Regions from separate parts of the Paenarthrobacter ureafaciens genome, predicted to be linked through region 2. Evidence: predicted binding sites of a transcription regulator. Region 2 holds the regulator's gene; the other holds the start of a gene.
What was found. The regulator Rex, encoded in region 2, represses fermentation and respiration genes when NADH is low (regulators of the CRP and FNR family bind a similar motif). The targets are predictions, from matches to a motif close to CTTGTGAANNNNTTCACAAG.
Positions count from the first base shown of each region.

Region 1: the regulator Rex is predicted to act here: its motif matches at 8,578-8,597, upstream of AUR_RS13735 (queuosine precursor transporter).

Region 1 covers NZ_SBHM01000007.1:2,007,122-2,018,620, forward strand. Annotated here, with positions in the region: gene AUR_RS13690 (cytochrome b/b6 domain-containing protein) at 1-128, shown strand, start outside; gene AUR_RS13695 (hydroxymethylpyrimidine/phosphomethylpyrimidine kinase) at 136-972, opposite strand; gene AUR_RS13700 (TAXI family TRAP transporter solute-binding subunit) at 1,012-2,052, opposite strand; gene AUR_RS13705 (sensor histidine kinase) at 2,045-3,451, opposite strand; gene AUR_RS13710 (response regulator transcription factor) at 3,448-4,110, opposite strand; gene AUR_RS13715 (MFS transporter) at 4,228-5,613, opposite strand; gene AUR_RS13720 (methyltransferase family protein) at 6,009-6,533, shown strand; gene AUR_RS20570 (hypothetical protein) at 6,548-6,979, opposite strand; partial or broken gene AUR_RS13725 (TIGR01777 family oxidoreductase) at 6,976-7,874, opposite strand; gene AUR_RS13730 (TetR/AcrR family transcriptional regulator) at 7,871-8,533, opposite strand; gene AUR_RS13735 (queuosine precursor transporter) at 8,814-9,521, shown strand; gene tgt (tRNA guanosine(34) transglycosylase Tgt) at 9,622-10,851, opposite strand; gene AUR_RS13745 (SRPBCC family protein) at 10,996-11,499, opposite strand, start outside.
Region 2 covers NZ_SBHM01000007.1:372,963-384,461, reverse strand. Annotated here, with positions in the region: gene AUR_RS05985 (rhamnogalacturonan acetylesterase) at 1-552, shown strand, start outside; partial or broken gene AUR_RS05980 (DUF1961 family protein) at 549-1,273, shown strand; gene AUR_RS05975 (acetylxylan esterase) at 1,324-2,331, shown strand; gene AUR_RS05970 (3-deoxy-7-phosphoheptulonate synthase) at 2,552-3,700, shown strand; gene AUR_RS05965 (helix-turn-helix domain-containing protein) at 3,851-4,063, shown strand; gene AUR_RS05960 (30S ribosomal protein bS22) at 4,235-4,333, shown strand; gene AUR_RS20775 (endonuclease domain-containing protein) at 4,579-5,154, opposite strand; gene AUR_RS05950 (HAD family hydrolase) at 5,716-6,531, opposite strand; gene AUR_RS05945 (glutaredoxin family protein) at 6,780-7,034, shown strand; gene AUR_RS05940 (redox-sensing transcriptional repressor Rex) at 7,110-7,817, shown strand; gene AUR_RS05935 (hypothetical protein) at 7,876-8,643, opposite strand; gene AUR_RS05930 (hypothetical protein) at 8,946-9,662, opposite strand; gene AUR_RS05925 (YceI family protein) at 9,856-10,407, opposite strand; gene AUR_RS05920 (histidine phosphatase family protein) at 10,612-11,277, shown strand; gene AUR_RS05915 (TlpA family protein disulfide reductase) at 11,287-11,499, shown strand, end outside.

The sequences.
Region 1 (11,499 bases), 1.6 Mb from region 2:
CCAACAGTTGGTGGGGCTTCGCGGTCTTCGCAGCGTCCATCGTGGTCACGGCTGCGGCCTGGTTCCTTGCCCGGCCCCTGTTCCTTCGCCCGATCGCGTCGCTGATGGGCAAGGTTACCAACCGCTAGGCCAGCGCTAGCTCAGCGCACCGCCCTGCCACAAGGCATCAAACGGCGCCCCGGACGCTACGCGGTTGCGGATTCCCTCGGTCACGAACGCCTTGGCTGTACGGGCCGCCTCGAGCGGCGACGCACCCTTGGCCAGCTCCGCCGTCACGGCGGCGGCCAGCGAACAGCCCGCACCGGACACCGCGACCTCGCCCACCTTCGGTGCACGCAGGACTTCCAGCGTCCGGCCGTCGTAGAAAACGTCGACGGCGTCAGCACCTTCCAGCCGCACCCCGCCTTTGGCGAGCACGGCGGCGCCGCTGAGCTCATGGATGCGGATGGCGGCGGCCTTGAGGGACTCTTCGTCGGTGATGGTGAGGCCGGAGAGGGATTCGGCCTCGAAATGGTTCGGTGTGACAAACGTGGCCAGCGGGAGGATCTGCGCCTTCAAGGCCTGGTCCGTGTCCAGCGCGTGTCCGGGCTCCTGGCCTTTGCAGATCAGGACCGGGTCCAGGATGATGCTGCTGAATGCGCCGTCGGACAGCGCCTTCTCCACGGTGCTGATGGTTGCCGGGCTTCCCAACATGCCGATCTTCACGGTGTCCAACACCGAAGGTGCGCCGGAAGCGGCACCGTAGGCCGCCGTCGTGGCTTCCAACTGGTCCGCAATCACTTGCTGGTCCACCGGGACAAAACGGTGGTTCCAGTTGTCCTTGGGATCGAACGAAACGATGCACGTCAGGTTGACGATGCCGAAAACTCCGAGTTCCTGGAACGTCTTGAGGTCGGCTTGCGCACCGGCGCCGCCGGTCGCTTCCGAGCCGGCGATGGTCAATGCAATGGCAGGGGCAGCGGCAGAAGTCATGGTTTCCATTTTGCCAGCTTCCTGATGATGCGCGATTTCCTAGCCGTGGAGGGACCTGTACGCAGCGGCCGCGGCCGGGTGCAGCGGAACCCCGGCTGTGTTGATGAGCGTCTCCGGACTGAGGAACTGCACGCCCGTGCTTGATGTGGGAATAAGGTCCTGCGCCCGTTCCACCAGCAGGCGCACCGTACGCCGCGCCAGGGAATCGGGGAGATCGCTGCGGCACAACAGCAGGTTGGCTACGCCCACCGTCCAGATCGCGGGGGCGTCGCCGTAGGTTCCCGCCGGTATGAGCACGCGGTCGTAGTAATCACCGTGTTCTGTGCGCAGGGCTGCGATGTGCAGTGAGAGGTCCAGGAGCCGGACTCCCAGCACCGAGGCTGTTGCTGCGATGGCTGCGGTGGGGACCCCGCCGGACCAGAAGAGGGCGTCGATGGACGCACCCCGGAGCGCGGACAGCCCTTGGTTGAGGCCTAGGTTGACCTGTTGCGGCGCGGGTTCAAGCACGGCGGAAGCGATGATCCGGGGAGCCGTCAGGGAAGTGCCGGACCCCGCTTCGCCCACCCCCACCACTTTTCCGGCCAGATCGGCGAAGGTCCCGATGCCGCTGTCTGCGCGGACTATGCAATGAACATAGTTCTCGTACACCTTGCCAAGCGCCACCAGGCTTGTACCGGCCGGGGTTGCGCCCGCAGCGGCCGGGGTTGCGCCCGTGGCGGCAGGGCTTGCGCCCGTGGCGGCAGGGCTTGGGCCGGGCGCTGCCGGACCCGGGGCCGGAAGCGCTGCCGTGTCGGCAAGTGCGACGGCGAATGTCGCCTCGCCGGACATGACCCGCCGGATGTTCTCAAGGCTTCCGCCAGTGACCAGAGGCTCTGCCGTTTCCGCAACGCCCTCGCGTTGCAGCAGACCTGCGAGCAAGGTGGCGAACTCCAAGTAGAAACCGCCCGATTCGCCACCAGCCACCGTCAGCTTCTCCGGTTTCGGCTCCGGCGTGCAGGCAGCGGAGGACATCAGCAGCCCTGCACTTCCCAGGATCAGCCCGGACGTGAGCACGGTACGGCGGGACAAAGGCCTAGCCATTCGCGCCACCGCCGAACTCCAGGCGTCCTATCAGCCCGTGCGGGACACGCTCCCGCAACACCAGCTTGCCTCCGTTGGCCTCGGCCAGCCGTTCCACGATGGTGAGGCCCAAGCCGTTGCCGGGAATTCCGCTGTGTTGAGGCGCGCGCCAAAACCGCGAGGTGGATGCCAGACGCTGATCAGCGGACAGTCCCGGGCCGTCGTCGGAGACCTCGATCGCCAGGCCGTCCCGAATAGCTTCGGCCGCCACTGCGATGTGACCACCGGGGGAGTACTTGATGGCGTTGGCCAGCAACTCACCCACCATCTGGGCCAGTTCCTCGGGGTCGCACCGGAGCTCCAACGCGGGCCCGCTGTGGTCTTCCAAGGTAATGGTGGAGCCGGCCAACCGTGCCGCGGGGCCCGCCCTTTCCACCTCGCCTTGGAGTACCGGGAAAGGATCAATGACGCTTTGGCGCCGATGCTCGGACGACTGCGCTGCAGCAGCCCCGGCAACGGCACGATGCTCCGCAGTCGCCAGCTTCAGCACGCCGTCGAGCATTTCCTCAACGCGCTCCAGTTCGTCCACCACGCCGGCCGCCGCCGCCTTCGCCGGGCTGTTTTGCAGTTCAAGCTGCAGCAGGTCGATCCGGAGCCGCAGGGCGCCCACCGGGTTGCGCAGCTGGTGCGAGGTGTCCGCGATGAGCTGACGCTGCGACTCCATGCTTTCGCTGACAGTGTTGGCCATGGCGGAGAACGAACGGCTCAGTTCCCGCAGCTCGGGCGGACCTGCCTCGGGAAGCTTGCTGGTCTTGCCCGTGGTTTCGAGTTGGTGTACCGCTTCACTCAAGCGGTGCACCGGCCGCAAAACCCAGCCGGTGAGGCGGGCAGCGACCAGCAGCAGCACCGCACCCATCACCAGGGCCGCGAGCCCGACGACGACCCACCGTTCGCGCAGTTTCGCCCGGGCCGCGTCGAGGTTGACTTCCAGGACGGCTTCTCCGAGCACCTGGCTGGCCGTTCCAAAAGAGCGCGAGATGACCTCCGTCCCGGATTCGAAGGGCCGGACCGTGCCGATGGTGGTGTCGCTGAGGTTGAGGCTGGCCCGGGCCAAGGCATCCTGAACGTCCCGTCTTTGCTCGCTCAGACCGCCGGAGGCCAGGGTTTGCTGCTGGAGGCGGATCAGGATGCCTTCGCCATAGAGTTCGGTGTACCGGTCCATTTCGCGCTGGAGCTGGGTGGTGTCGCCATCAGCGGAGGCATCGTTGGCGAGCTGGGCAAAACGGTTCAGGGCCGATACCCGGTTGATCTGCACGTCCTGGGTCAGTTCCCGCGCGGCTGACGTAAGGATGACGCTGGAAACCGTGACAACAATGAGCACGGCGATGACACTGAGGATCCCGAGGACGCGGACCTTCATCCCTGCTCCACGCGATACCCGACGCCCCGCACGTTGATGATGAACCCGGGCAGTTGCAGCTTGGACCTCAGGCCGGTCAGGTGGACATCCAAGGAGCGGGAGTGCGCCACGAAGGCGTCGCCCCACAGGGCATCCAGAATCTGCTCACGGGTCACCACGGAGCCGGCGTTGCGGACCAAGAGGCTGAGGAGGTCGAATTCGGTAGCGGTGAGGCTGAGTTCCCTGTCGTCGACGACGGCGAGGCGGCGGTCGAGGTCTACGGTCAACGGCCCCACGGTGACCTCATGGGGTGTGCTCTGGCCGGAGCGGCGGGCCCTTCGCGTCACGGCCTCGATCCGGGCGAGCAGCTCCACCAGCTTGACCGGCTTGACCAGGTAATCGTCCGCACCCGAGCGCAGGCCCAGGACCACGCTGCGTTCATCATCGCGCGCCGTGAGGATCAGGATGGGGATGTGCGTGACTTGGCGGAGCTTCCTGAGCACTTCCAACCCGTCCAGGTCCGGGAGGCCCAGATCCAGGAGGATGACCTCGTGGTTGCGGTGGTCCAGGAGTGCATCTTCACCGCGGGACACCCTGGTTGGTTTGTGGCCCGCCGACGTCACGGCAGCCCCCAGTGCCGACGCCATGGCGTCGTCGTCCTCGACGATGAGCACGTGCACTGTTGATCCTTCTGGTAGCCCGGCGGGTGTTTTCCGCTACTTGAGCTTAACGTTGCGAGGCCCGCCCTGCGGCCTTCGCACTCAGCGAAGGGCGCAGAACGGGCCTCAGAGGGGGTGTTAGACGTTGACGAGGTCCTTCTTGTCGTCGTCTTTGCGGTTTCCCCAAGCATGTCCCTGCTCGGTATCGAGGTGCGTAGCCTTCTTGTTCTTGAGGGCGAAGACGTACACCAACAGCGAGATGAAGATGGCCGCCGTGACGTAGGTGAAGAACATGTCCACCTGGCCGGCTTTCTGCAGGGCAGCGCCGATCAGCGGGACCGTACCGCCGAACAGCGAGTTGGCGATCGCGTAGCCAAGACCCACGCCCAGCGCACGGATGGATGCCGGGAAGAGTTCAGCCTTCACCAGCGCATTGATGGACGTGTAGCCGCCAACCATCAAGAGGCCGCCCATCATGAGCAGGAAGGCGACGAACGGATCCTTGGTTCCGGCCAGGGTGGAGAGCAGCGGCCAAGTGAACAGGACACCGGTGACGCCGAACCAGATCAGCAGCGGCTTGCGGCCGATCTTGTCCGACAACATGCCGTAGACGGGCTGCAGCAACATGAAGATGAACAGTGCCCAGAAGTTGATGACGGAGGTGTCGGTCTTTGCGATGCCGGAGGTATCGTTCATGAACTTCAGGATGAAGTTGGTGTAGGTATAGAACGCCACCGTGCCGCCGAGGGTGATGCCGATGCAGATCAGCAGCGGCTTCCAGTGCTTGGTGAACAGGAGCTTCATGCTGCCCGGCTGGGCCTCGCCCTCAACCTTGACGTGCGCTGCACGGATCTGGTCGGCGGAGACGGTCTCTTCCATGGAGCGGCGGAGCCACAGGACAACCAGTGCAGCAACGCCGCCGATTGCGAACGGAATGCGCCAGCCCCACTCGGTCAGGTCTTCCTTGCTCATGGTGTTCTGCAGGATCACGAGGACCAGGAGGGCCAGCATCTGGCCGCCGATGAGCGTGACGTACTGGAAGCTGGAGAAGAAGCCGCGACGCTTGGCCGTTGCTGCCTCGGACATGTACGTGGCGCTGGTCCCGTACTCGCCGCCGACGGAGAAGCCTTGGACCACGCGGACGAAGACCAAGAGGATCATGGCCCACAGGCCGATGACGTCCTGGGTAGGCAGGATCGCAATGGCGAACGAACCCGCGGACATCAGGGTCACGCTCAGCGTCAGGGCAGCCTTCCGGCCCTTACGGTCCGCGTAGCGGCCGAAGAACCAGCTGCCGATCGGACGCATGAGGAACGACGTCGAGAAGACCGCCATCGCTTCAAGGCCAGCCTGCAGTTCGTCCTTGGAGTTGAAGAAGTGCGACTGGAAGTACGCGGCAAAAACGGTGTACACGTAGAGGTCGAACCACTCCACGAGGTTGCCCGCAGAGCCCTTGAGGATGTTGCTCACGGCCTTGCGTGTCTGTGCCGCCTCGCTCAGAGGCGCGGCTTGTTGGGTGCTCATCAATGAACCTTCCTGGACGGCTGCGCACATGGCAGTCGTGTCTTGCATGAGTTCGTTCTGTCCATGAAGCTCGTGCTCATGGCTTCCTTGCACATGGCTCTTCGTCGACTAAGAAAGGTCCTCTTGGGGGTGAAGAGGACATGTTCCAAGCTATGGGTGATGCACGGCACAGCCAACGTCGGAGGGGATTTCCTAACACTTCCTTAGGATTCCGAGAGGAAAACCCCGGTTCCGCGCCCCCACCGTTCCTCTATCACTTCCCGTCGGGTTTCCCGCGTTGCTCTATCACCTCCCGTCGGGTTTCCCGCGTTGCTCTATCACCTCCCGCCGGGATTCCCGCGTTCCTCTATCACTTCCCATAGCGCCTCACCCTTCGCGGGTTTATGGTTCTGGACATGAGCCCACTCGCACGGCTGGCCGGCGCGGTGAAACGGGAAGCGGCCGGCATCCCTTTGCCACCCGGGCAGGTGCTCGGGTTGGTCTTGGACGCGGTCCTACAACGGATACACCCCTTGCCCACGTTGTCCGCCCGACGCGCCCGCAGGAGCGCCGGGACGCTGTTGGTGCTGACCGGCGTCGGAATTACCGTTTGGGCGGTGGCGGAACGACGGCGGCACACCACCGGAAGCTTTGCCTTGGGCCGTCCGGAAGCGTTGGTGACCAGCGGTCCGTACTCCGCGAGCCGGCATCCGATGTACCTGGGCTGGTGGTTAATCCACGCAGGGGTTGCGGTGTACAAGGGCTCGCGCTGGGCGGCTGCAACCCTGCCCGCGGGCATGGCCGTGGAACACTTCGGCGCGTTGTGGGAAGAGAAGGCCCTCCAGAAGGAGTTTGGTCCGGCGTATAGCCAGTACATGGGCAACGTCCCGCGTTACGTCGGGTTCCCTGCGCGGACGCCCGACGGCGGTGAGCGGAGTTAGCCCCATAGCCGCCGTTATGCGGTGGGTGGGCAGATCTTGACCAGCCTCCAGGCCGACAACCTGCCGATCGCCGCGGCGGTTGCGATGGACAGGCTAAAGAGGACCGTACCCAAACTGGAAAGCCCACCAAAGGGTGCGCAGATCAGGGTGCCAACCACGAAGAACGCGGCCACGTGGAGCCATTGGTTCCGCACTTGCCTTAGAACCAGTCCTAACAGCCATCCGACTACGGATCCGATGAGTGCTGCGGGGATGGCGGCATAGATGAAGAAAATCAGCGCATATTCAGGGGCTTGCAGGGACAACAGGGTACTAAAGGCTACATAGGCAACCAAGACACCCATACCCAGCCCCTTCCCTCCCAAGGTCACCCTGACCCGCGGGTTGGGGAGCTGGGGAGGATGCGGTGTTGTGCGGTTGTACTGGTCATCGCCATGCGTACTCAATTGTCACTTCTCCGAAGAGCGCTGAGAGCTCCGGCCAATGACGGATACTCAAACACGAAACCGCATCGAGTAGCTTCCGTGGCTCTACCCATCGGCTCTTCAGGACCAGCTCGGTCTGGGTGCGGATGCGAACTGCCCCAACTTCAAGGAGCCAAGCGGGCGTCGGAATGCCGAAGGGGACGTCCAGGCTCACCCGGACCAGCCCCATGAGTTCGCGATTGTCTACCGGATTGGGCGACGCCGCATTGACTGCACCAACAAGCCCGGGTTTTGCGTGAATGAACATGACCGAACGGAACAAGTCCTCCACGTGGATCCAACTGAACTTCTGCGTCCCCGGTCCCATGTGCCCACCCAAGCCAAACCTGGCCAGGTTCCGGAGGGGGTTCATCACGCCCCCTGCGCCCAGTACGATCGCGATCCGAAGAGGCACCTTGCGCGTGCGCCGTGCAGTGGCGGCCTCCAACTCGTCTTCCCAAGCCTTGGCAACGTTGACAGAGAACCCGCTGCCGAGTTCGCCGGAAGCCTCCGACTGTGGGTGATCGTCGGCATGCCGGTAAATGGTCCCGGTACTTGAGTTGATCCAGGTGCTCGGTGGCTCGGCGCAGGCAGCCAAGGCGCGGCCCAACGTTCGAGTCGTCAACACGCGCGAATCCATAATTTCCCGGCGATTCCGCCTCCCGTAGCGGCAGTTCACGGAACGTCCGGCAAGGTTCACCAACAGTGCGGCGCCGTTCAGCGTACTGGTGATGGCGCCGTCGTCGTTCCACTGTGCGTCAGCCGACGCGTTCCGCCCGACTGTTCGGACCTTCCAACCCTCTTCAAGAAACCGCCGATGGAAGTAGCTGCCGATAAAGCCAGTGGCTCCGGCGATGACCACCGTCCGCGGGTTCATGAGTCTTCCTTGACGCTGCGAACCAGTCTCAGGACGTCGTCGAACACTTTGCTGACGCCGGGAATCTTCGTAAGCGACAGACCACGGGCCATCAGTGGCGCGGCGCCGTCAATCAGCCGGCGCGTGCGGCGTTGATCCGTGGATTGGTCGTATACCCAAAACAACGCGACGCCCATGTACGCCAGCCACAGCAGCTCGGGAAGATCGCCGCCTAGCTTCTTAGCGACGGCCGGAGTGGAACCTTCGACGGCGGAACGGAAGATCGCGAGCGACGCCTCCCGGGCGGGAGCGGATGCCGCGCCAAACGGGTTGACGGGCGACGTCGGCCGGATGGCTGTGGCAATGAAGTCGGAACCGAACTGGTGGTAAGGGGACATGACGTCGATGCCAGCGTGCAGAACGGCTTTCATGCGGCCTGCGAGATCCGGGATGCCTTCGAGTGCCTGTGCCGCGGCCGATGCGTGCTCATTCTGGACTTGGATGTACAACTCCTGAACGAGCTCGTCTTTGGACGCGAAGTAGTAGTAAGCGTTGCCGACGGAAACTCCCGCTTCTTGGGCAATGGCGCGCATGGTGGTTTTCTCGAAGCCGATCTCCCGGAACATCTTCAATGCGACGTCGGCTACGAGTTGGCGGGTTCGCGCGCTCTTAATTGCCATCGGGCCCCTCCTGTTTGAACGTGTTCAAGAATCAGTATGGCACCTTTCTGAACGCGTTCAAAAAGGTGAGGTGGCAGAGGGATGGCAGAGGGATGGTTGGGAGGGGGTGGGATGTGGCTGAGGGGTGGCCGGTTGAGGGTGGGATGTGGCAGAGGGACGGGGATGGGAGAATGTAACGTGGTGCCGGGCCAAACGTGCCCGCCACCCACAGTGCTAATACAGCGGGGCGCTCTCCGAAAAGGATGAGGCGCCTGCGCGAACCACTACGAATGGATGACCCATGCCCTCGCCTTCCGGCAGTACCTTGAGCAAGCCCGCGCCCCGTTTCGCTTCGATCGGATCTCCCTATTTCGGCATCATGCTGGCCGTCATGGCGGTGGTGTTGATCCTGTCCAACATCGGCGCTTCCAAGGGTGTGGTGCTCGGGCCGATCATCACCGACGGCGGATTCTTCCTCTTCCCGCTCGCGTACATTCTGGGCGACGTCATGAGCGAGGTCTACGGCTTCAAAGTTGCCCGGAAGGCGATCATCACCTCGTTCGCGTTATCGGTGTTTGCATCGCTCTGCTACTGGGTGATCATCATTCTTCCGGGCTTCGACGACGATTACGGTGTGGCCAAGCAAGCCGCCATCGAAGGCGCGTTGGGACCCGTCCCGCAGATCGTCCTCGCCTCCTTGCTTGCGTTCCTGGCCGGACAAACCATCAACTCGTGGATCCTCGTGAAGATGAAGGAACGCACGGGTGAGAAGAGCCTGTGGGCCCGGCTCATGGGTTCGTCGGTGGTGGGCGAATTCGTGGACACGCTGATCTTCTGCAGCATCGCCGCGTCCGTCATCGGCATCTCCGACGTCGGCTCGTTCGTGAACTACGTCCTGGTCGGCTTCCTGTACAAGACCGCCGTCGAGTTCCTGTTCGTGCCCGTCACCGTCCTGGTGGTGGGCTGGATCAAGAAGCGTGAACCGAGCTACGGAGAAGTCGCCGCCTAGGCCCTCGTCGAGTTCGCCGGAAGCCTGCGGTAGACCAGCGACGTTCCGCACGAGCGAGCAGGGCTCCGGCGAACTCGCGAACCGGAGAAGTCGCAGCCAGCTAGGAGTAGTACCGCCCCAACGTCTCGGCCTTGAACTCGAAGAAGTCCCCGGATTCGATGGCCAAGCGCGCGTCGTCCACCATCTTCACCACGAAGCGCTCGTTGTGGATGGAGATCAGCGTGGCCGACACCATTTCCTTGGCCTTGAACAGGTGGTGGATGTACGCGCGGGAGTAGTTGGTGCAGGTGTAGCAGTCGCAGCCGTCCTGCAATGGACCGAAGTCCTTCTTGTACTTGGCTCCGGAGAGGTTGAAGCGGCCGAACGGCGTGTAGAACGCGGAGTTCCGGGCAACGCGCGTGGGGGAGACGCAGTCGAAGGTGTCGGCACCGTTCTCGATGGCGGTGAAGATGTCATCGGGTTCGGAGATGCCTAGGAGATGCCGGGGCTTGTCCTCCGGAAGCTCCTCGTTGCACCAGCGGACGATCGTCCCGAGGTTTTCCTTCTCCAGCGCTCCGCCGATTCCGTATCCATCGAAGGGCATGGCGCCAAGGTCGCGGCAGGCTTTGCGCCGCAGGTCCTCGTACTGCGCGCCCTGGATCACGCCGAACAGCGCCTGGTACGGCTTGCCCACCCGCGAGGCCGTCAAGGCAAAGTGCTCCTCCAGGCACCGCAGCGCCCACAACCGGGTGCGTTCCAAGGATTCTTCCTGGTAGCCGCGGGAGTTCTGCAGGGTGGTGAGCTCGTCGAAGGCGAACATGATGTCCGCGCCGATCTGGTGCTGGACCTGCATGGAGATCTCGGGGGAGAACCGGTGTTTGTCCCCGTTGAGGTGCGACTTGAACCAGACGCCGTCGTCATCGATGTGCGCCAGGCGCTCCTTCCCGGGAGCAACAGCGTCGTCAGGGCCTGAGGTGTCAACATTCTTCATGTCGATCACCTTCTTGAACCCGGAGCCCAGGCTCATCACTTGGAAACCGCCGGAGTCGGTGAACGTGGGGCCCTGCCAGTTCATGAACGCGCCCAGACCACCCGCGGCATCGAGGATTTCAGGCCCGGGTTGCAGGTAAAGGTGGTAAGCGTTGGCCAGCACGGCTTGCGCGCCAAGTTCGGCGATTGACTCGGGCAGGACGGCCTTGACGGTCGCTTTGGTCCCGACGGCGATGAATGCGGGCGTCTGGATGGTCCCGTGCGGCGTGGTGATGGTGCCGGTCCGGCCCAGGAATTCGCCTCCGTTTGCTTCTACAAGGGAGGACGACGGCGACGACGTTTCCGTCAGGCGGCGGCCCACCGTGAAGCCGAATTCGGTTTGCTCCGCCGGAAGCGCCCCGTTGGAACGAGGCGCGGCGGTAGGAAGCGGGGAGGACTGGGAAACAGAAGCTGGCACGCTACCAAGTGTGCCAGCTTTACCGAAGGTAACTTGACGTGGCGGCCGTCAGGAACCGTAGTTCGACTCTTTCCACTTGTCCCACGAGGACCGGATGTCCGCCAAGGTGTGGGCCCCCAGATCGTACGTTGAGGCAATGACGATCGCTCCGCCGTCGGGCCTCTTCTCCGGTATGGGCAGTTGCTCGGCAACGATCAGCAGCCCGTCCCCGTGTTCAGCGTAGCTGCGGACCGTGACGCCTACTTGGTGGCGGCTCTTGAACCAGACCTTCCCGGAAATAGCCTCACCGGTGCCCAGCGTCAGCGAGTACTCGTCGCCCACGGGTGGCAGGTCGCCCAGCCCCAGCTTTTCTATGGCCGATCCACTCCCGGAGACCGACAGGAAGTGGGTTCGCCGCTTGCCATGCGGGTGGCGCTCCAAGGCGAAACGCAGCTGGTTGATGAACGTGAGCCAGCCTTGGGTGATGTCCTCGTCCCATTCCGCCCACTCGGAGTTATGGTCCAGGGCCGCCCGGGTGACCTTGAGCTCGGTGCCCCCGGACACAGGATGCAG
Region 2 (11,499 bases):
TACGCCAAGGGCGGCGCCACTACGGAGTCGTTCCGCGAGGAAGGCCTCTGGCACCAGCTTCTCCATCAGACGGTCCAAGGCGACGTGGTCCTGATCCAGTTCGGACACAACGACCAGAAGCGCGCCCACCTCGCCGCCCGGACAGGCTACGCGGGGAACCTCCGGCGCATGGTTGCCGAGGTGCGTTCCAAGGGCGGGATTCCGATTTTGTGTACCCCGGTGGAACGACGGCATTTCGACGGCGGCGCCCTTCAGGAGACGCTCGGTGAGTATCCCGCCGTCGTGCGTGAACTCGGAGGCGAGCTGGGACTGGACGTCATCGACCTGAACCGCTGGACCCGCGCACTGTACCTGGAATTGGGGGAGGAGGGTTCCACGGAGCTGTTCTTCCACTTCGCACCCGGGGAGCATGCGCATTGGGTTGGCGGCCTCGAGGACAACACGCACTTTCATGAGAAGGGTGCGCGGTTGATCGCGGCTCACGTGGCGGGCGAACTGGAAACGCTCGGGTTTGGTCTGCCGGTGTCGTTGAGCGCAGGGGTGCAGGCTTGAGCGTCGCTACTGTTTACGGGAACAAGCTCAGGGGACCCGACGACGTTGCCGACTGGATCGCCGAGGGGCCGGTCCGGTTGGAAACATACGACGACGGTCCAGGCGACGACGGCGGTGCAGGCGACGACGGCGGGCCGGCGCTGCTGCTTTCGGGCGCGCTTGATCCTGAAGTCCGCGGCGACCATGCCCACTGGACGCTGTGGTGTCCCCGCGAATTGCCGGACCACGTCCGCATCACGTGGGAGTTCAAGCCGATCGAAGAACCGGGCTTGGCGATGGTGTTTTTGCGGCCCGCGGCCACGGTGGCGAAGACCTGTTTTCCTCGGCCCTCACTCCGCGCACCGGGTTCTATCCGCAGTACCACTCCGGCGACATCGACGCCCTTCATATCTCCTACTTCCGGCACAAGTACGCTTCCGAGCGCGCGTTCCGCACCTGCAACCTCCGGAAGAGCGCCGGATTCGAACTCGTGGCGCAGGGAGCCGATCCGCTCCCGCCGGCCGAGGATGCGGATGGCTTCTACCGCATGGAAGTGGTCAAGGACGGGCCGGAGGTCCTTTTCTCCATCAACGGTTTGTCCTTGTTCGCATGGTCGGACCCGGCGGCCGTGCCCTTGGGCGGAGGCTACTTCGGGATCCGCCAGATGGCTCCGCTCCGGGCCGCCTACCGGAACCTGATGGTCGGGCCCCTAAGTGACGGAGACCACGCTGCCATGACGTAGGATGTCCTCAAACTGCGCTACCACCAACCCCTCTCTCCTTGGAACGGACCATGCCTCTTTTCGACCTTCCCCTCGAACAGCTCCGCGACTACACCTCCAGCGCCGTCCAGCCGGCCGACCTCCAACCGTTCTGGGACCGGACCATTGAGGAAGCGCGCCAATTTTCCCTCGATGCCACCTTCGAGTCCGTCGACAACTACCTCGCCGTCATCGACACCTTTGACGTCACCTTCTCCGGCTTCGGCGGCCACCGGATCAAGGGCTGGCTGCACCTCCCCGCACACCTCCAGCCCGGGCAGCGCCTGCCCGTTGTGGTTGAGTTCATCGGCTACTCGGGTGGCCGGGGGCTGGCCAACCAGAACACACGCTGGGCGCAGGCCGGATACGCGCACTTCATCATGGACTCGCGCGGCCAGGGCTACGGCGGCGTTTCGGGCGATACCCCGGATCCCCATTCCTCTGCTGGGGACGTGGCCTATGCCGGCCTGATGACCCGCGGCATCCGGCACCAGGATGACTACTACTTCCGCCGTGTCTATGTTGACGCCTTCCGTGCCGTCGAAGCGGCACAGAGCCATCCCGCCGTCGACCCTTCCAAAGTGGTGCTGACGGGCATCAGCCAGGGCGGCGGCATCACCGTGGCCACCGCGGGGCTGGCAGCGGGAAGGCTCGACGGCGTTATCGCCGCCATGCCCGACGTCCCGTTCCTGCAGGACTTCCCGCGGGCCATCGACATTACTCCCCGCGGACCGTACCCGGAGATCGCCTCCTTCCTCGGCCGGCACCGGGACCGCTACGAGGCCATGCTCGCCGTGCTGAACTACTTCGACGGCGTGCACTTGGGGAGGGCCGCCACCGTTCCGGCCCTCTTCTCCGGCGCCCAAATGGACGACATTTGCCCGCCGTCCACTGTTTTTGCCGGCTACAACAACTACGGCCTTACCGGCGGTACCCCGGAAAAGGACATTGAGGTCTACCGTTTCAACAACCACGAGGGCGGGCAGGAACACCACTGGATCAAGCAGTTGCAGTTCCTGCGCAAACTTTTGTCATCATGACGGACGCGATTTGCCGGGGTTGATTCGCCGCGGTTATGGTGTGGCTATGACTAAGCGTTGGTATGCGTATTTTTCGTTGGCTCTGGAGGGGCCCGCGTCTAACTGACACGCATCCAACTTTCCTTCAGAGCCAACAGGGCAGAGATGATTCTCTGCCCTTCGCCATATCCGGCGGGTTCTGAAAAGGGGCCCGCTCCGCCACCGGAACAGGACCCAGAAAATGACCAGCATCGCCCACGAAACCGCTGCAGCCGCCCACCCCGTTGATGCCCTTGGCGCCGCGCAGCCCGCCACCTCCAACCTTCGGGTGGCCCGTTTCGAGCCCCTTCCGGCACCCCAGGACATCATCGCGGAGTTGCCGCTGGACGCCCGCTCGGCTGCCGTCGTCGACCGTGGCCGCGACGAAGTACGCGCCGTCATGGACGGCGTCGACGACCGGCTGCTGGTGATCGTGGGCCCCTGCTCCATCCATGACCCCAAGGCAGGCCTCGAATACGCCCGGCGGCTGGTCAGCCAGGCCGAGAAGCACAAGGAAGACCTGCTGATCGTCATGCGGACCTACTTCGAAAAGCCGCGCACCACCGTGGGGTGGAAGGGCCTCATCAACGATCCCCACCTGGACGGCAGCCATGACATCGCCTCCGGCCTCCGCGCAGCCCGCGGCTTCCTGAAGCAGGTCACTTCCTTGGGGTTGCCCACCGCCACGGAGTTCCTGGAACCCATCAGCCCGCAGTACATGGCTGACCTGGTTTCCTGGGGTGCCATCGGCGCGCGGACCACCGAAAGCCAGATCCACCGCCAGCTCGCCTCCGGACTGTCCATGCCCATCGGCTTCAAGAACGGTACCGACGGCGACCTCCAGGTAGCCATCGACGCTTGCGGCGCCGCTGCCGCCGAACAGGCCTTCCTGGGAATCGACGACGACGGCCGGGCGGCTTTGGTGGCAACCGCTGGAAACCCGGACACGCACGTGATTCTCCGCGGCGGACGCAAGGGCCCCAACTACTCGCAGGATGACGTGGCCCATGCCTCGGAAAAGCTCTCTTCGAAGGGCCTGAACCCCCGGCTGATCGTCGACGCAAGCCACGCCAACAGCGGGAAGAGCCACCACCGCCAGGCCGAAGTGGCGCTGGAGATCGGCGCCCAGCTGGAATCCGATCCGGCCACCCCCATCGCCGGCGTCATGCTGGAAAGCTTCCTGGTTGGCGGAGCGCAGAGCCTGGACGTCGCCAAGCAGCTCGCGGGGGAACAGGACCTCGTCTACGGCCAGAGCGTCACGGATGCTTGCATGGAGTGGGACGTTACTGCTTCCGTTCTGGAGCAGCTGGCGGCCTCGGCCCGGAAGCGTCGGCTGGCGTCGGGGGAGTAGGCGGGAAGTACAGTCCCACTTTTCCCAAAGTGCTTTCACATTGGCACCATCAGCCTCTAGAGTATCTAGACATGGTTGTTTGATGGCTCAGCATCGGCACACCGTTCTGCTGGGGGTGTCCTATTGTCTGAGAGCAAAGGAATATGGGAAATGTCCGCGGAGACTAACTTCTCGAACGCGCGTTTCATGACGGTGGCCGAAGTGGCCGACGTCCTGCGCGTTTCCAAAATGACCGTGTACCGCTTGGTTCACTCCGGAGAAATGCCGGCCGTCAGGTTCGGCCGTTCTTTCCGTGTCCCCGAGGAGGCCGTCGCACAGTACCTGAAAGGTGCTGTTGTGGACGGGCAAACCGAGACCGCCTGAGTGCCGATTGTCCGCACAGCGGGCCGTGGTCATCGGGTACCTCTGCGAAGCGGTACCCTGTTAAGGAACGTTTTACGTCATTGTAAGAATCTGTCAGTTGTACTGTCTGCTGCTTTGTCCGCGGATCCGTTCCAACAGACAGGACCTTCATCTAGTTTGTAAGGAACTTTCGTGGGTTCAGTTATTAAGAAGCGCCGCAAGCGTATGGCCAAGAAGAAGCACCGCAAGCTGCTTCGCAAGACTCGCCACCAGCGCCGCAATAAGAAGTAGAAATACTTCATCAAGCGTGAATGCCCGTTGCCTCCAAGGTAACGGGCATTTCTGCATCCCCGCCCCTCCTGCATCCCTCTGTCACCTCCCGCGCCCTTTAGGGTGCCCCTCTATCACCTCCCGCCGGTTTCGGGGTGTTCCTCTATCACCTCCCGCCGGTTGTGGGGGGTGTTCCTCTATCACGTTCCGCCCGTTTCCGGGCGTCGATCTATCACCTCCCGCCGGTTGTGGGGGGTGTTCCTCTATCACCCCCGGGCAAAGCCGGACTCGACCGAAGGGTCCATCCACGCCGTCCGCAGTGCCTTTTTGATCTGCTTCGTTGCAGAGACGAAGTCTTCTCCCGCGTCGTCTTTGTCGAATACCAAAACGGTCCATCCGGCCGCCCGAAAGGCTTTATCCCTGCGCATATCGCTGAGGATCTGTTCCTCCTCAAGGTGATGGCCGCCGTCGTACTGTATGGCGAGCCGGCGGGCCCTGAAGCCCAGGTCGGTAGTCGGCGAGAAGGGATCCCCTACCCGAAGTTTCACTTGGAGTTCAGGCTCCGGGAGGCCAGCATCGAGCATGGCGAGCCGAAGCCGCGTTTCCGGTGCCGAATCAGCGCCGACGCGCAAAAGCTCGAGGGCCTCACGCGCGCGGACGACGCCCTGCCTTCTGCGGTGACGGTCCAGCAGTGTGCGCAGTTCAGCGAGGGTTGTGTATGGAGCAGTTCGTCCTTCCAACTCCGGCCTCGGCACGCGTATGAGCTGATCTCCAACGCAGATGAGGTCGTATAACGGTAGTTGTGTGGCCAAGTCGAGCCACGTCCTCGAACGCGTGGTCATCCGAATTCCCTGCGTCTCTTCGACTTCACCGTCAAAGGCCAACACGGTATGTCCGACCACTCCTTTGCGGCGCACAGGCGGAAGCTTCCTGGGTTTGCTGAGGTGCAGTTCGTTGGAATCTGACAACCACGGCGGAAGGAAAAGTCCCTGTAATCTTGCGGCAGTAACGTGTGAAATCCATGCGCCCGGGCTGGCGGCGGACAACGACCGCGCTGCCGCTGCAAGGTCGAAATCCCACTCCACCGGTCGATAGAGGCCCCTGCTGACAGGATCGATGTCAGCTCGCCGCCATAGCTCGGTCTGTTGTAACCCCGCAGCTTTGGCTTCATTCAATGTAAAGGGCGCGTAAGGCAGTCTAGGGCTGATGAGAGAAGGCTTTTCCATAAAGGCATTGTTGCCGGAAAGCCTCGATGCCCGCAGAAGTTATCCACAGGTCGGCGGTCGATCTGACCGGGTGATAGAGGAAGCCGGAAAACCGGGCGGGAAGTGATAGAGGAGGCCGGAAAACCGGGCGGGAAGTGATAGAGGAAGCTGGGAAAGGCGGCGGGAGGTGATAGAGGATCAGCGGGGGGTGCGGAAGCGGCTGAATCCCCGCCACAATCCATAAACAGCCCCACCCACCGTAGCGGCTTTGAGGCCGAGGGTCGCCGCGCGGCGACCGGAGCGGAAGTCGTAGACCGGCCAGTTGTTCTCGCGGGCGTGCTTGCGAAGCCGGGAATCAGGATTGATCACCACGGGATGGCCCACCATGGTGAGGAGGGGGATGTCATTGGCGGAGTCGCTGTAGGCCCAGCAGTGCTCCAAATCCAGGCCTTCCCTTTCAGCGACCAGGCTGACGGCGACTGCTTTGGCCGGACCATGCAGAATGTCGCCCACCAAACGCCCGGTATACATACCGTCCTCGATCTCACCGACGGTACCCAAAGCGCCGGTCAGCCCAAGCCTGGTGGATATCACTGTGGCAACTTCGATAGGAGTTGCAGTAACCAGCCAGACGGGTCGACCAATTCGAAGATGCTGCTCCGCCAAGGCCTTGGTGCCGGGCCAAATCCTGGACTCGATCATTTCGTCGTAGACCTCTTCGCCAAGTGCTTTGATGTCATCGACAGTGATTCCTGCGGCGAGCGTTAAGGCCGAGTCCCGGACGGCATGGACATCATCCAGGTTTTCGCCACGCAATACGAATTTGAACTGTTTCCAGGCAAACCCCGCCGCCTGGGACAGCGTGAAGGCCCTTCGTTCGTACATTTTCCGGGCCACATGGAAGAGGCTCGCGCCCTTCATCAAGGTGTTGTCCACGTCGAAGAAAGCAGCCTCACCGGTATTCGACTGCGCTAGGGCAGCCGCGGCTATGGCGGCGTTATTCTCCTCGGGCATGCATTGAGTCTAGTCAATTGCCGCCGCCCCTCGCTGGGAGGCGCGTTCACGCCGCCCCGCGGGTGTGGGGTTAGCCAACAGAGGCTAACCCCAGATGGGGGAAGCGGGTGGGATGTGGGAGAGGGATGGTCGGGTGGGGGTGGGATGTGGGAGAGGGATGGTCGGGTGGGGGTGGGATGTGGCAGAGGGATGGTCGGGTGGGGGTGGGATGTGGGAGAGGGATGGTCGGGTGGGGTTAACGTGGAGGCATGGCTACTCCCGACGTCGTCCTCCTCACCAAAGCTGACTGCCACCTCTGCACGGCGGCCCGCGCCGCCGTCGAACGCGTGACCTCCGGGCTCGGAGTGGCGTGGACGGAGCAACGGATCGAGGATGATCCTGAGCTGCAGCAGAAGTACGCGGAGGAGATCCCGGTGGTCCTGGTGGACGGCGTGCAGCGGGATTTTTGGACCATCGACGAACAGCGGTTGATGCGGATTCTCAAGAAGGCCCTGGCGGCCTGAGCGGCAGCAACCGGGAGGTAACGGCTTTTGTTGAGCGTGGCCGGGGGCCATAGAGTTGAACAACAAAGTGACGCAATGGAGAAAACCGTGACTGCGCTGGAACCGTCCCCTGAAGCAACAACGGGGGACCATGAATCTGCCACGAAGCAGATCCCGCCCGCGGCTGTGGCCCGGATGACCCTCTACTTGCGCGCGCTGAACTCGCTTCTGGCTGAAGGCGTGGAGCGGGTCTCTTCGGAGGCCTTGGCTGAGGCTTCCGGTGTCAGCTCCTCCACCCTCCGCAAGGACCTGTCCTACGTGGGGTCTTACGGCACCCGGGGGGTGGGCTACGAGGTGCAGAATCTCAGCCGCCACATCGCCGCTGCCATGGGGCTGACGCACGACTGGAAGGTCGCGATTGTTGGTGCCGGTAACCTCGGCAAGGCGCTGGCCCGGTACGGAGGGTTCGAGTCCCGTGGCTTCGATGTTGTTGCCATTTTCGACGCCGATCCCATGGTGATCGGCAACGAGGTGGGCTGGCTGCGGGTCAGCGATGCCGCCGAGCTGGAACGCGTCTTGGAGCGGACCCACGCCAACATGGTGGTGTTGGCGCTCCCTGCAACAGTTGCCCAGCAAGTCTGCGACCGGGTTATCGCCGCGGGGATCCGTAGCATCCTGAGCTTCGCACCCGTGCTCCTTCAGGTCCCGCCGCACGTCAACCTGCGGAAAGTCGACATGGCCACCGAGCTGCAGATCCTGGCGTACCACGCACAACGGGCACAGACTCCGGGCGAGGCCGTTTAGCCCGCCGGGTCCGTGCCCGTCGTTGAAAGTTCACGGCCTCTGACCGTGAAGTGATGGCCTAGCGGCCGTAAGGGTTCTGGTACGGGTTGCCGAAGGCCTGCTGCTTACGGAAGTAGGGAGCAGTAGCCGGCAGGTAAAGCAACACCATCGCGGCAACGCCGAGCAGGATGGTGATGGTGCCCACGCCGATCTGGGTCAGGCCGAGAAGCGAAATCGCAGCGAAGACCGTGCCCAGGATGCGGGCCCAGTTCTTGCCCTTGCGGATCTTGAAGGCGACCAAGGCATACAGCCCGGCCATGATGAGCGAAATGATGACCACGAACGTGATGGCAACGCCAACGATGCTGCTCACCGAGATTTCGCTTCCGCTGGTGCCCTGCGCATCAAGGGCGTCCTGAATCATGGACTGGCCTTCGCTGGAGTTCAGCAGGGCGATGGTTATGGGGATGGAGATCAGGGTCAGGATGCCGGCAGCAAGGATCATCCAGAAGGAAACGTTGACCAGTTGGGGGACGCCGCTGGGACCGGGCTGCTGGCTGGGCCAGTTGGTGTCCTGCCCGTACTGCGGAGCAGCTTGGCCGTAAGGCGAACCCTGCTGCCCATACTGGGGAGCCTGCTGCCCGTACTGCGGTGCCTGTTGACCATACTGTGGGGCTTGCTGGCCATACTGCGGCGTCTGCTGACCGTACTGGGGAGCCGCCGGCTGCCCGTACTGCGGCGCCTGCGGCTGGGACTGCTGGCCGTACTGCGGTGTTGAGGGCTGGGACCCCTGCTGCTCGGGGCCGGAGTCGCCCGGGTTCGAGGGCGGGTAGGGAGGGTTGCTCATGGCATTCCTTTGCTTGTTCGACTGCTGGTACGGCTACCGGGGTCCACAAAATACCCTGCCCCCAGCATGGTTCTGAATCCACCGTACCCCGACCGTTTGGCGGTGGGGACGAGCACACGCTGGAATTTCCCGCGTGTGGATAAATCATCATGTGGGCGTACAAAGACCGCGGGAAATACGCCTTCGTGATGAAGGCCGCGGCCCCCAATAAGGGCCGCGGCCTTCCGCGCTTGAGCAACGCCCGACGGCGGAACTGGAGTCCGGCGCCGGTCATAACGCCCGACGGCGGAGCATCGGTTTGGTCAGGCAGTGCCCTTGACTGCCTTGAACCAAAGTTGCGAGTTGGGAAGCCACATGAGGACAACGGCTACGGCGCTGACAAGGAAGCCGAACCAGTTGCTGCCCAGCCCGGTGCTTGGACCGCCCATGTTGATGGATCCGAAGATGGCGAGCACCAGTGACACGGCGGCAATGGCGGTGAGCGCCAGGCGCGCCCATTCCTTGCCTTCCTTCATCTTCATGGCCAGCACCACTTGGGCTGCGGCCACGGCGAGGCTCACGAGGAGCAGTACCAGTGCTACGGCTGCCAGGGCCGGAATGAAGGCGAAGGCCGCGATGATGGCGAAAAGTCCGATCAGCCCGAACAGCAACCCAACCAGGCCCGAGATCACCCAGATGAAATAGGACACTTTCAGCTCGGTGGGCAGGCCTTGGGTCTTGAACATGCCGGAGAAGCCACCCTGGGGGAGGACATCGTTGAAGCTCCGGGGACCGTCGGTGGGCATTTCGAAGTGGAACCCGCCGGGCTGGCCCGCAGCAGGCTGCGAATACTGGCCCGGCTGTGAATACTGGCCGGGCTGGGACTGCTGACCCGGAGACTGATAACCCGGGGGCGGCTGGTAGCCCTGGGGAGGTTGGTAGCCCTGCGGAGGCTGGTAACCCGCAGGAGGAACATTGCCGGGCTGCGGAGGCTGGGCGCCGGGCTGCTGTGGCTGTGGTGCTTCGTCTGGGTTACTCATGGCATCACTCTAGACCGCAGGGTGTACGAAACATAGGAAATTCCGGACCAACGATTTGGGTAGATACGCGCAGGTCAGCCAGCTATTGGCCCGGCGAGTTCCGAGCATGCGGAAACGGCGCCTCCGCCCAGCCCCGTGGGGGCTCACCTGATGCGGTGAGGGGGAGACGCCGTTCCGTGGAAAAGCGGGGAAATCAGGCAGCGGCCGGTGCGATGAAGGCGAGTTCGAGGTTGATGGCAACCTTGTCGCTGACCAGGACGCCGCCGGCCTCGAGCACGGCGTTCCACGTGAGGCCGAAGTCCTTGCGGCTGATGGTGGTTTCGCCGGAGACGCCGGCGCGGGTGTTGCCGAACGGATCTACGGCCACGCCGTTGAACTCGGTCTCGATGGCAACTTCCTTGGTGACACCCTTGATGGTGAGATCGCCCACAAGATCGAAGCCGTCTCCGTTGGCCTTGACGTGGCGGGAGACGAAGGTGATCTCCGGGAACTTCTCCACGTCGAAGAAGTCCTCGCCCTTGACGTGGCCGTCGCGGTTGGCGTCACCGGAGTCGAAGCTGGCGGTCTGGATGGTGGCGGTCACCTTGGAGTCCGTGAGGGTTTCGCCGACCTCCAGTGTGGCGGATGCGTCCTTGAACTGGCCGCGAACCTTGCTGATACCGGCGTGACGTACGGTGAAAGCGATTTCGCTGTGGGAGTTGTCGAGGGTCCAAGTGCCGGTGGTGACGTTGGCGGGGAGGGTCATCATGGTGGTGCTCCTGTGTGGTGGAAGGGATAGTGCTTACCCGGCTGAACCTGATTACTTGAAGCATCAACCGAGCTTCGTATCCAGTATAAACATGCATATGCATCTTTTATTCCGCCTCGCCGGAACATTTTTGGAAAACTTTGAGTTCTACTAGCGGTAGAAGATTTCAGATCGCTCCGTATCTTTGAGAAACTGGTAAACATGCCCCACGCAACTGTCCATCTGCTCCGCCATGGTGAAGTCCATAATCCCGATGGCGTCCTGTATGGTCGGCTGCCCGAATTCCACCTCTCCGAACGGGGCAGGGACATGGCCCGCATGCTTGCCGAGCACTTCACGGCGCGTGCAGGAAACGGCGCGAGGATCGTCCATCTGGTGGCCTCGCCACTGACGCGCGCCCAGGAAACTGCCATGCCCACGGCGGAAGCACTTGGCCTGGAGATCACTACCGACCCGCGCATCATCGAGGCGGAGAACCACTTCGAGGGGCTCCACCCGACCAAGAGCGAGTTCCTGAAGCCCAAGCACTGGTACTACTTCCGCAATCCGTTGCGGCCTTCCTGGGGCGAACCGTACAAGGAACAGGCGGCCCGCGTGTTCGCCGCGGTCCAGGATGCCCGCCTGAAGGCCCTTGAACTGGGCGGTGAGGGAGCAGAAGCAATCCTCGTCAGCCACCAGCTGCCCATCTGGGCTACCCGCCTGTCCGCGGAGGGCCGGCCGTTGGCCCACGACCCCCGGAAGCGTGAATGCACCCTGACGTCGCTGACGTCGTTGGTGTTTGACGAAGACGGCAAGATCCTCCGCGTCGAGTACAGCGAGCCCGCGGCAGTCCTGCTGCCCGGTGCTGCCAGCACCCCGGGGGCATGAAAGCGAATCATGGATAAGAAGAACCTCACGCGCCGCAGTGCGCTCGCTGCCGGCGGCGTCCTCCTGGCAGGGCTCACCATGGGCCTCTCTGCCTGTGCCCAGGAGGATTCCCTTGCCGAACAGGCGCGCAAAGGCGACAACAAGAACTACGTTGCAGGCGACGGCTCCGTGACCGAGTTTGCCAAGGCTGACCGCAGTGCACCTGTGGCGCTCAAGGGAACC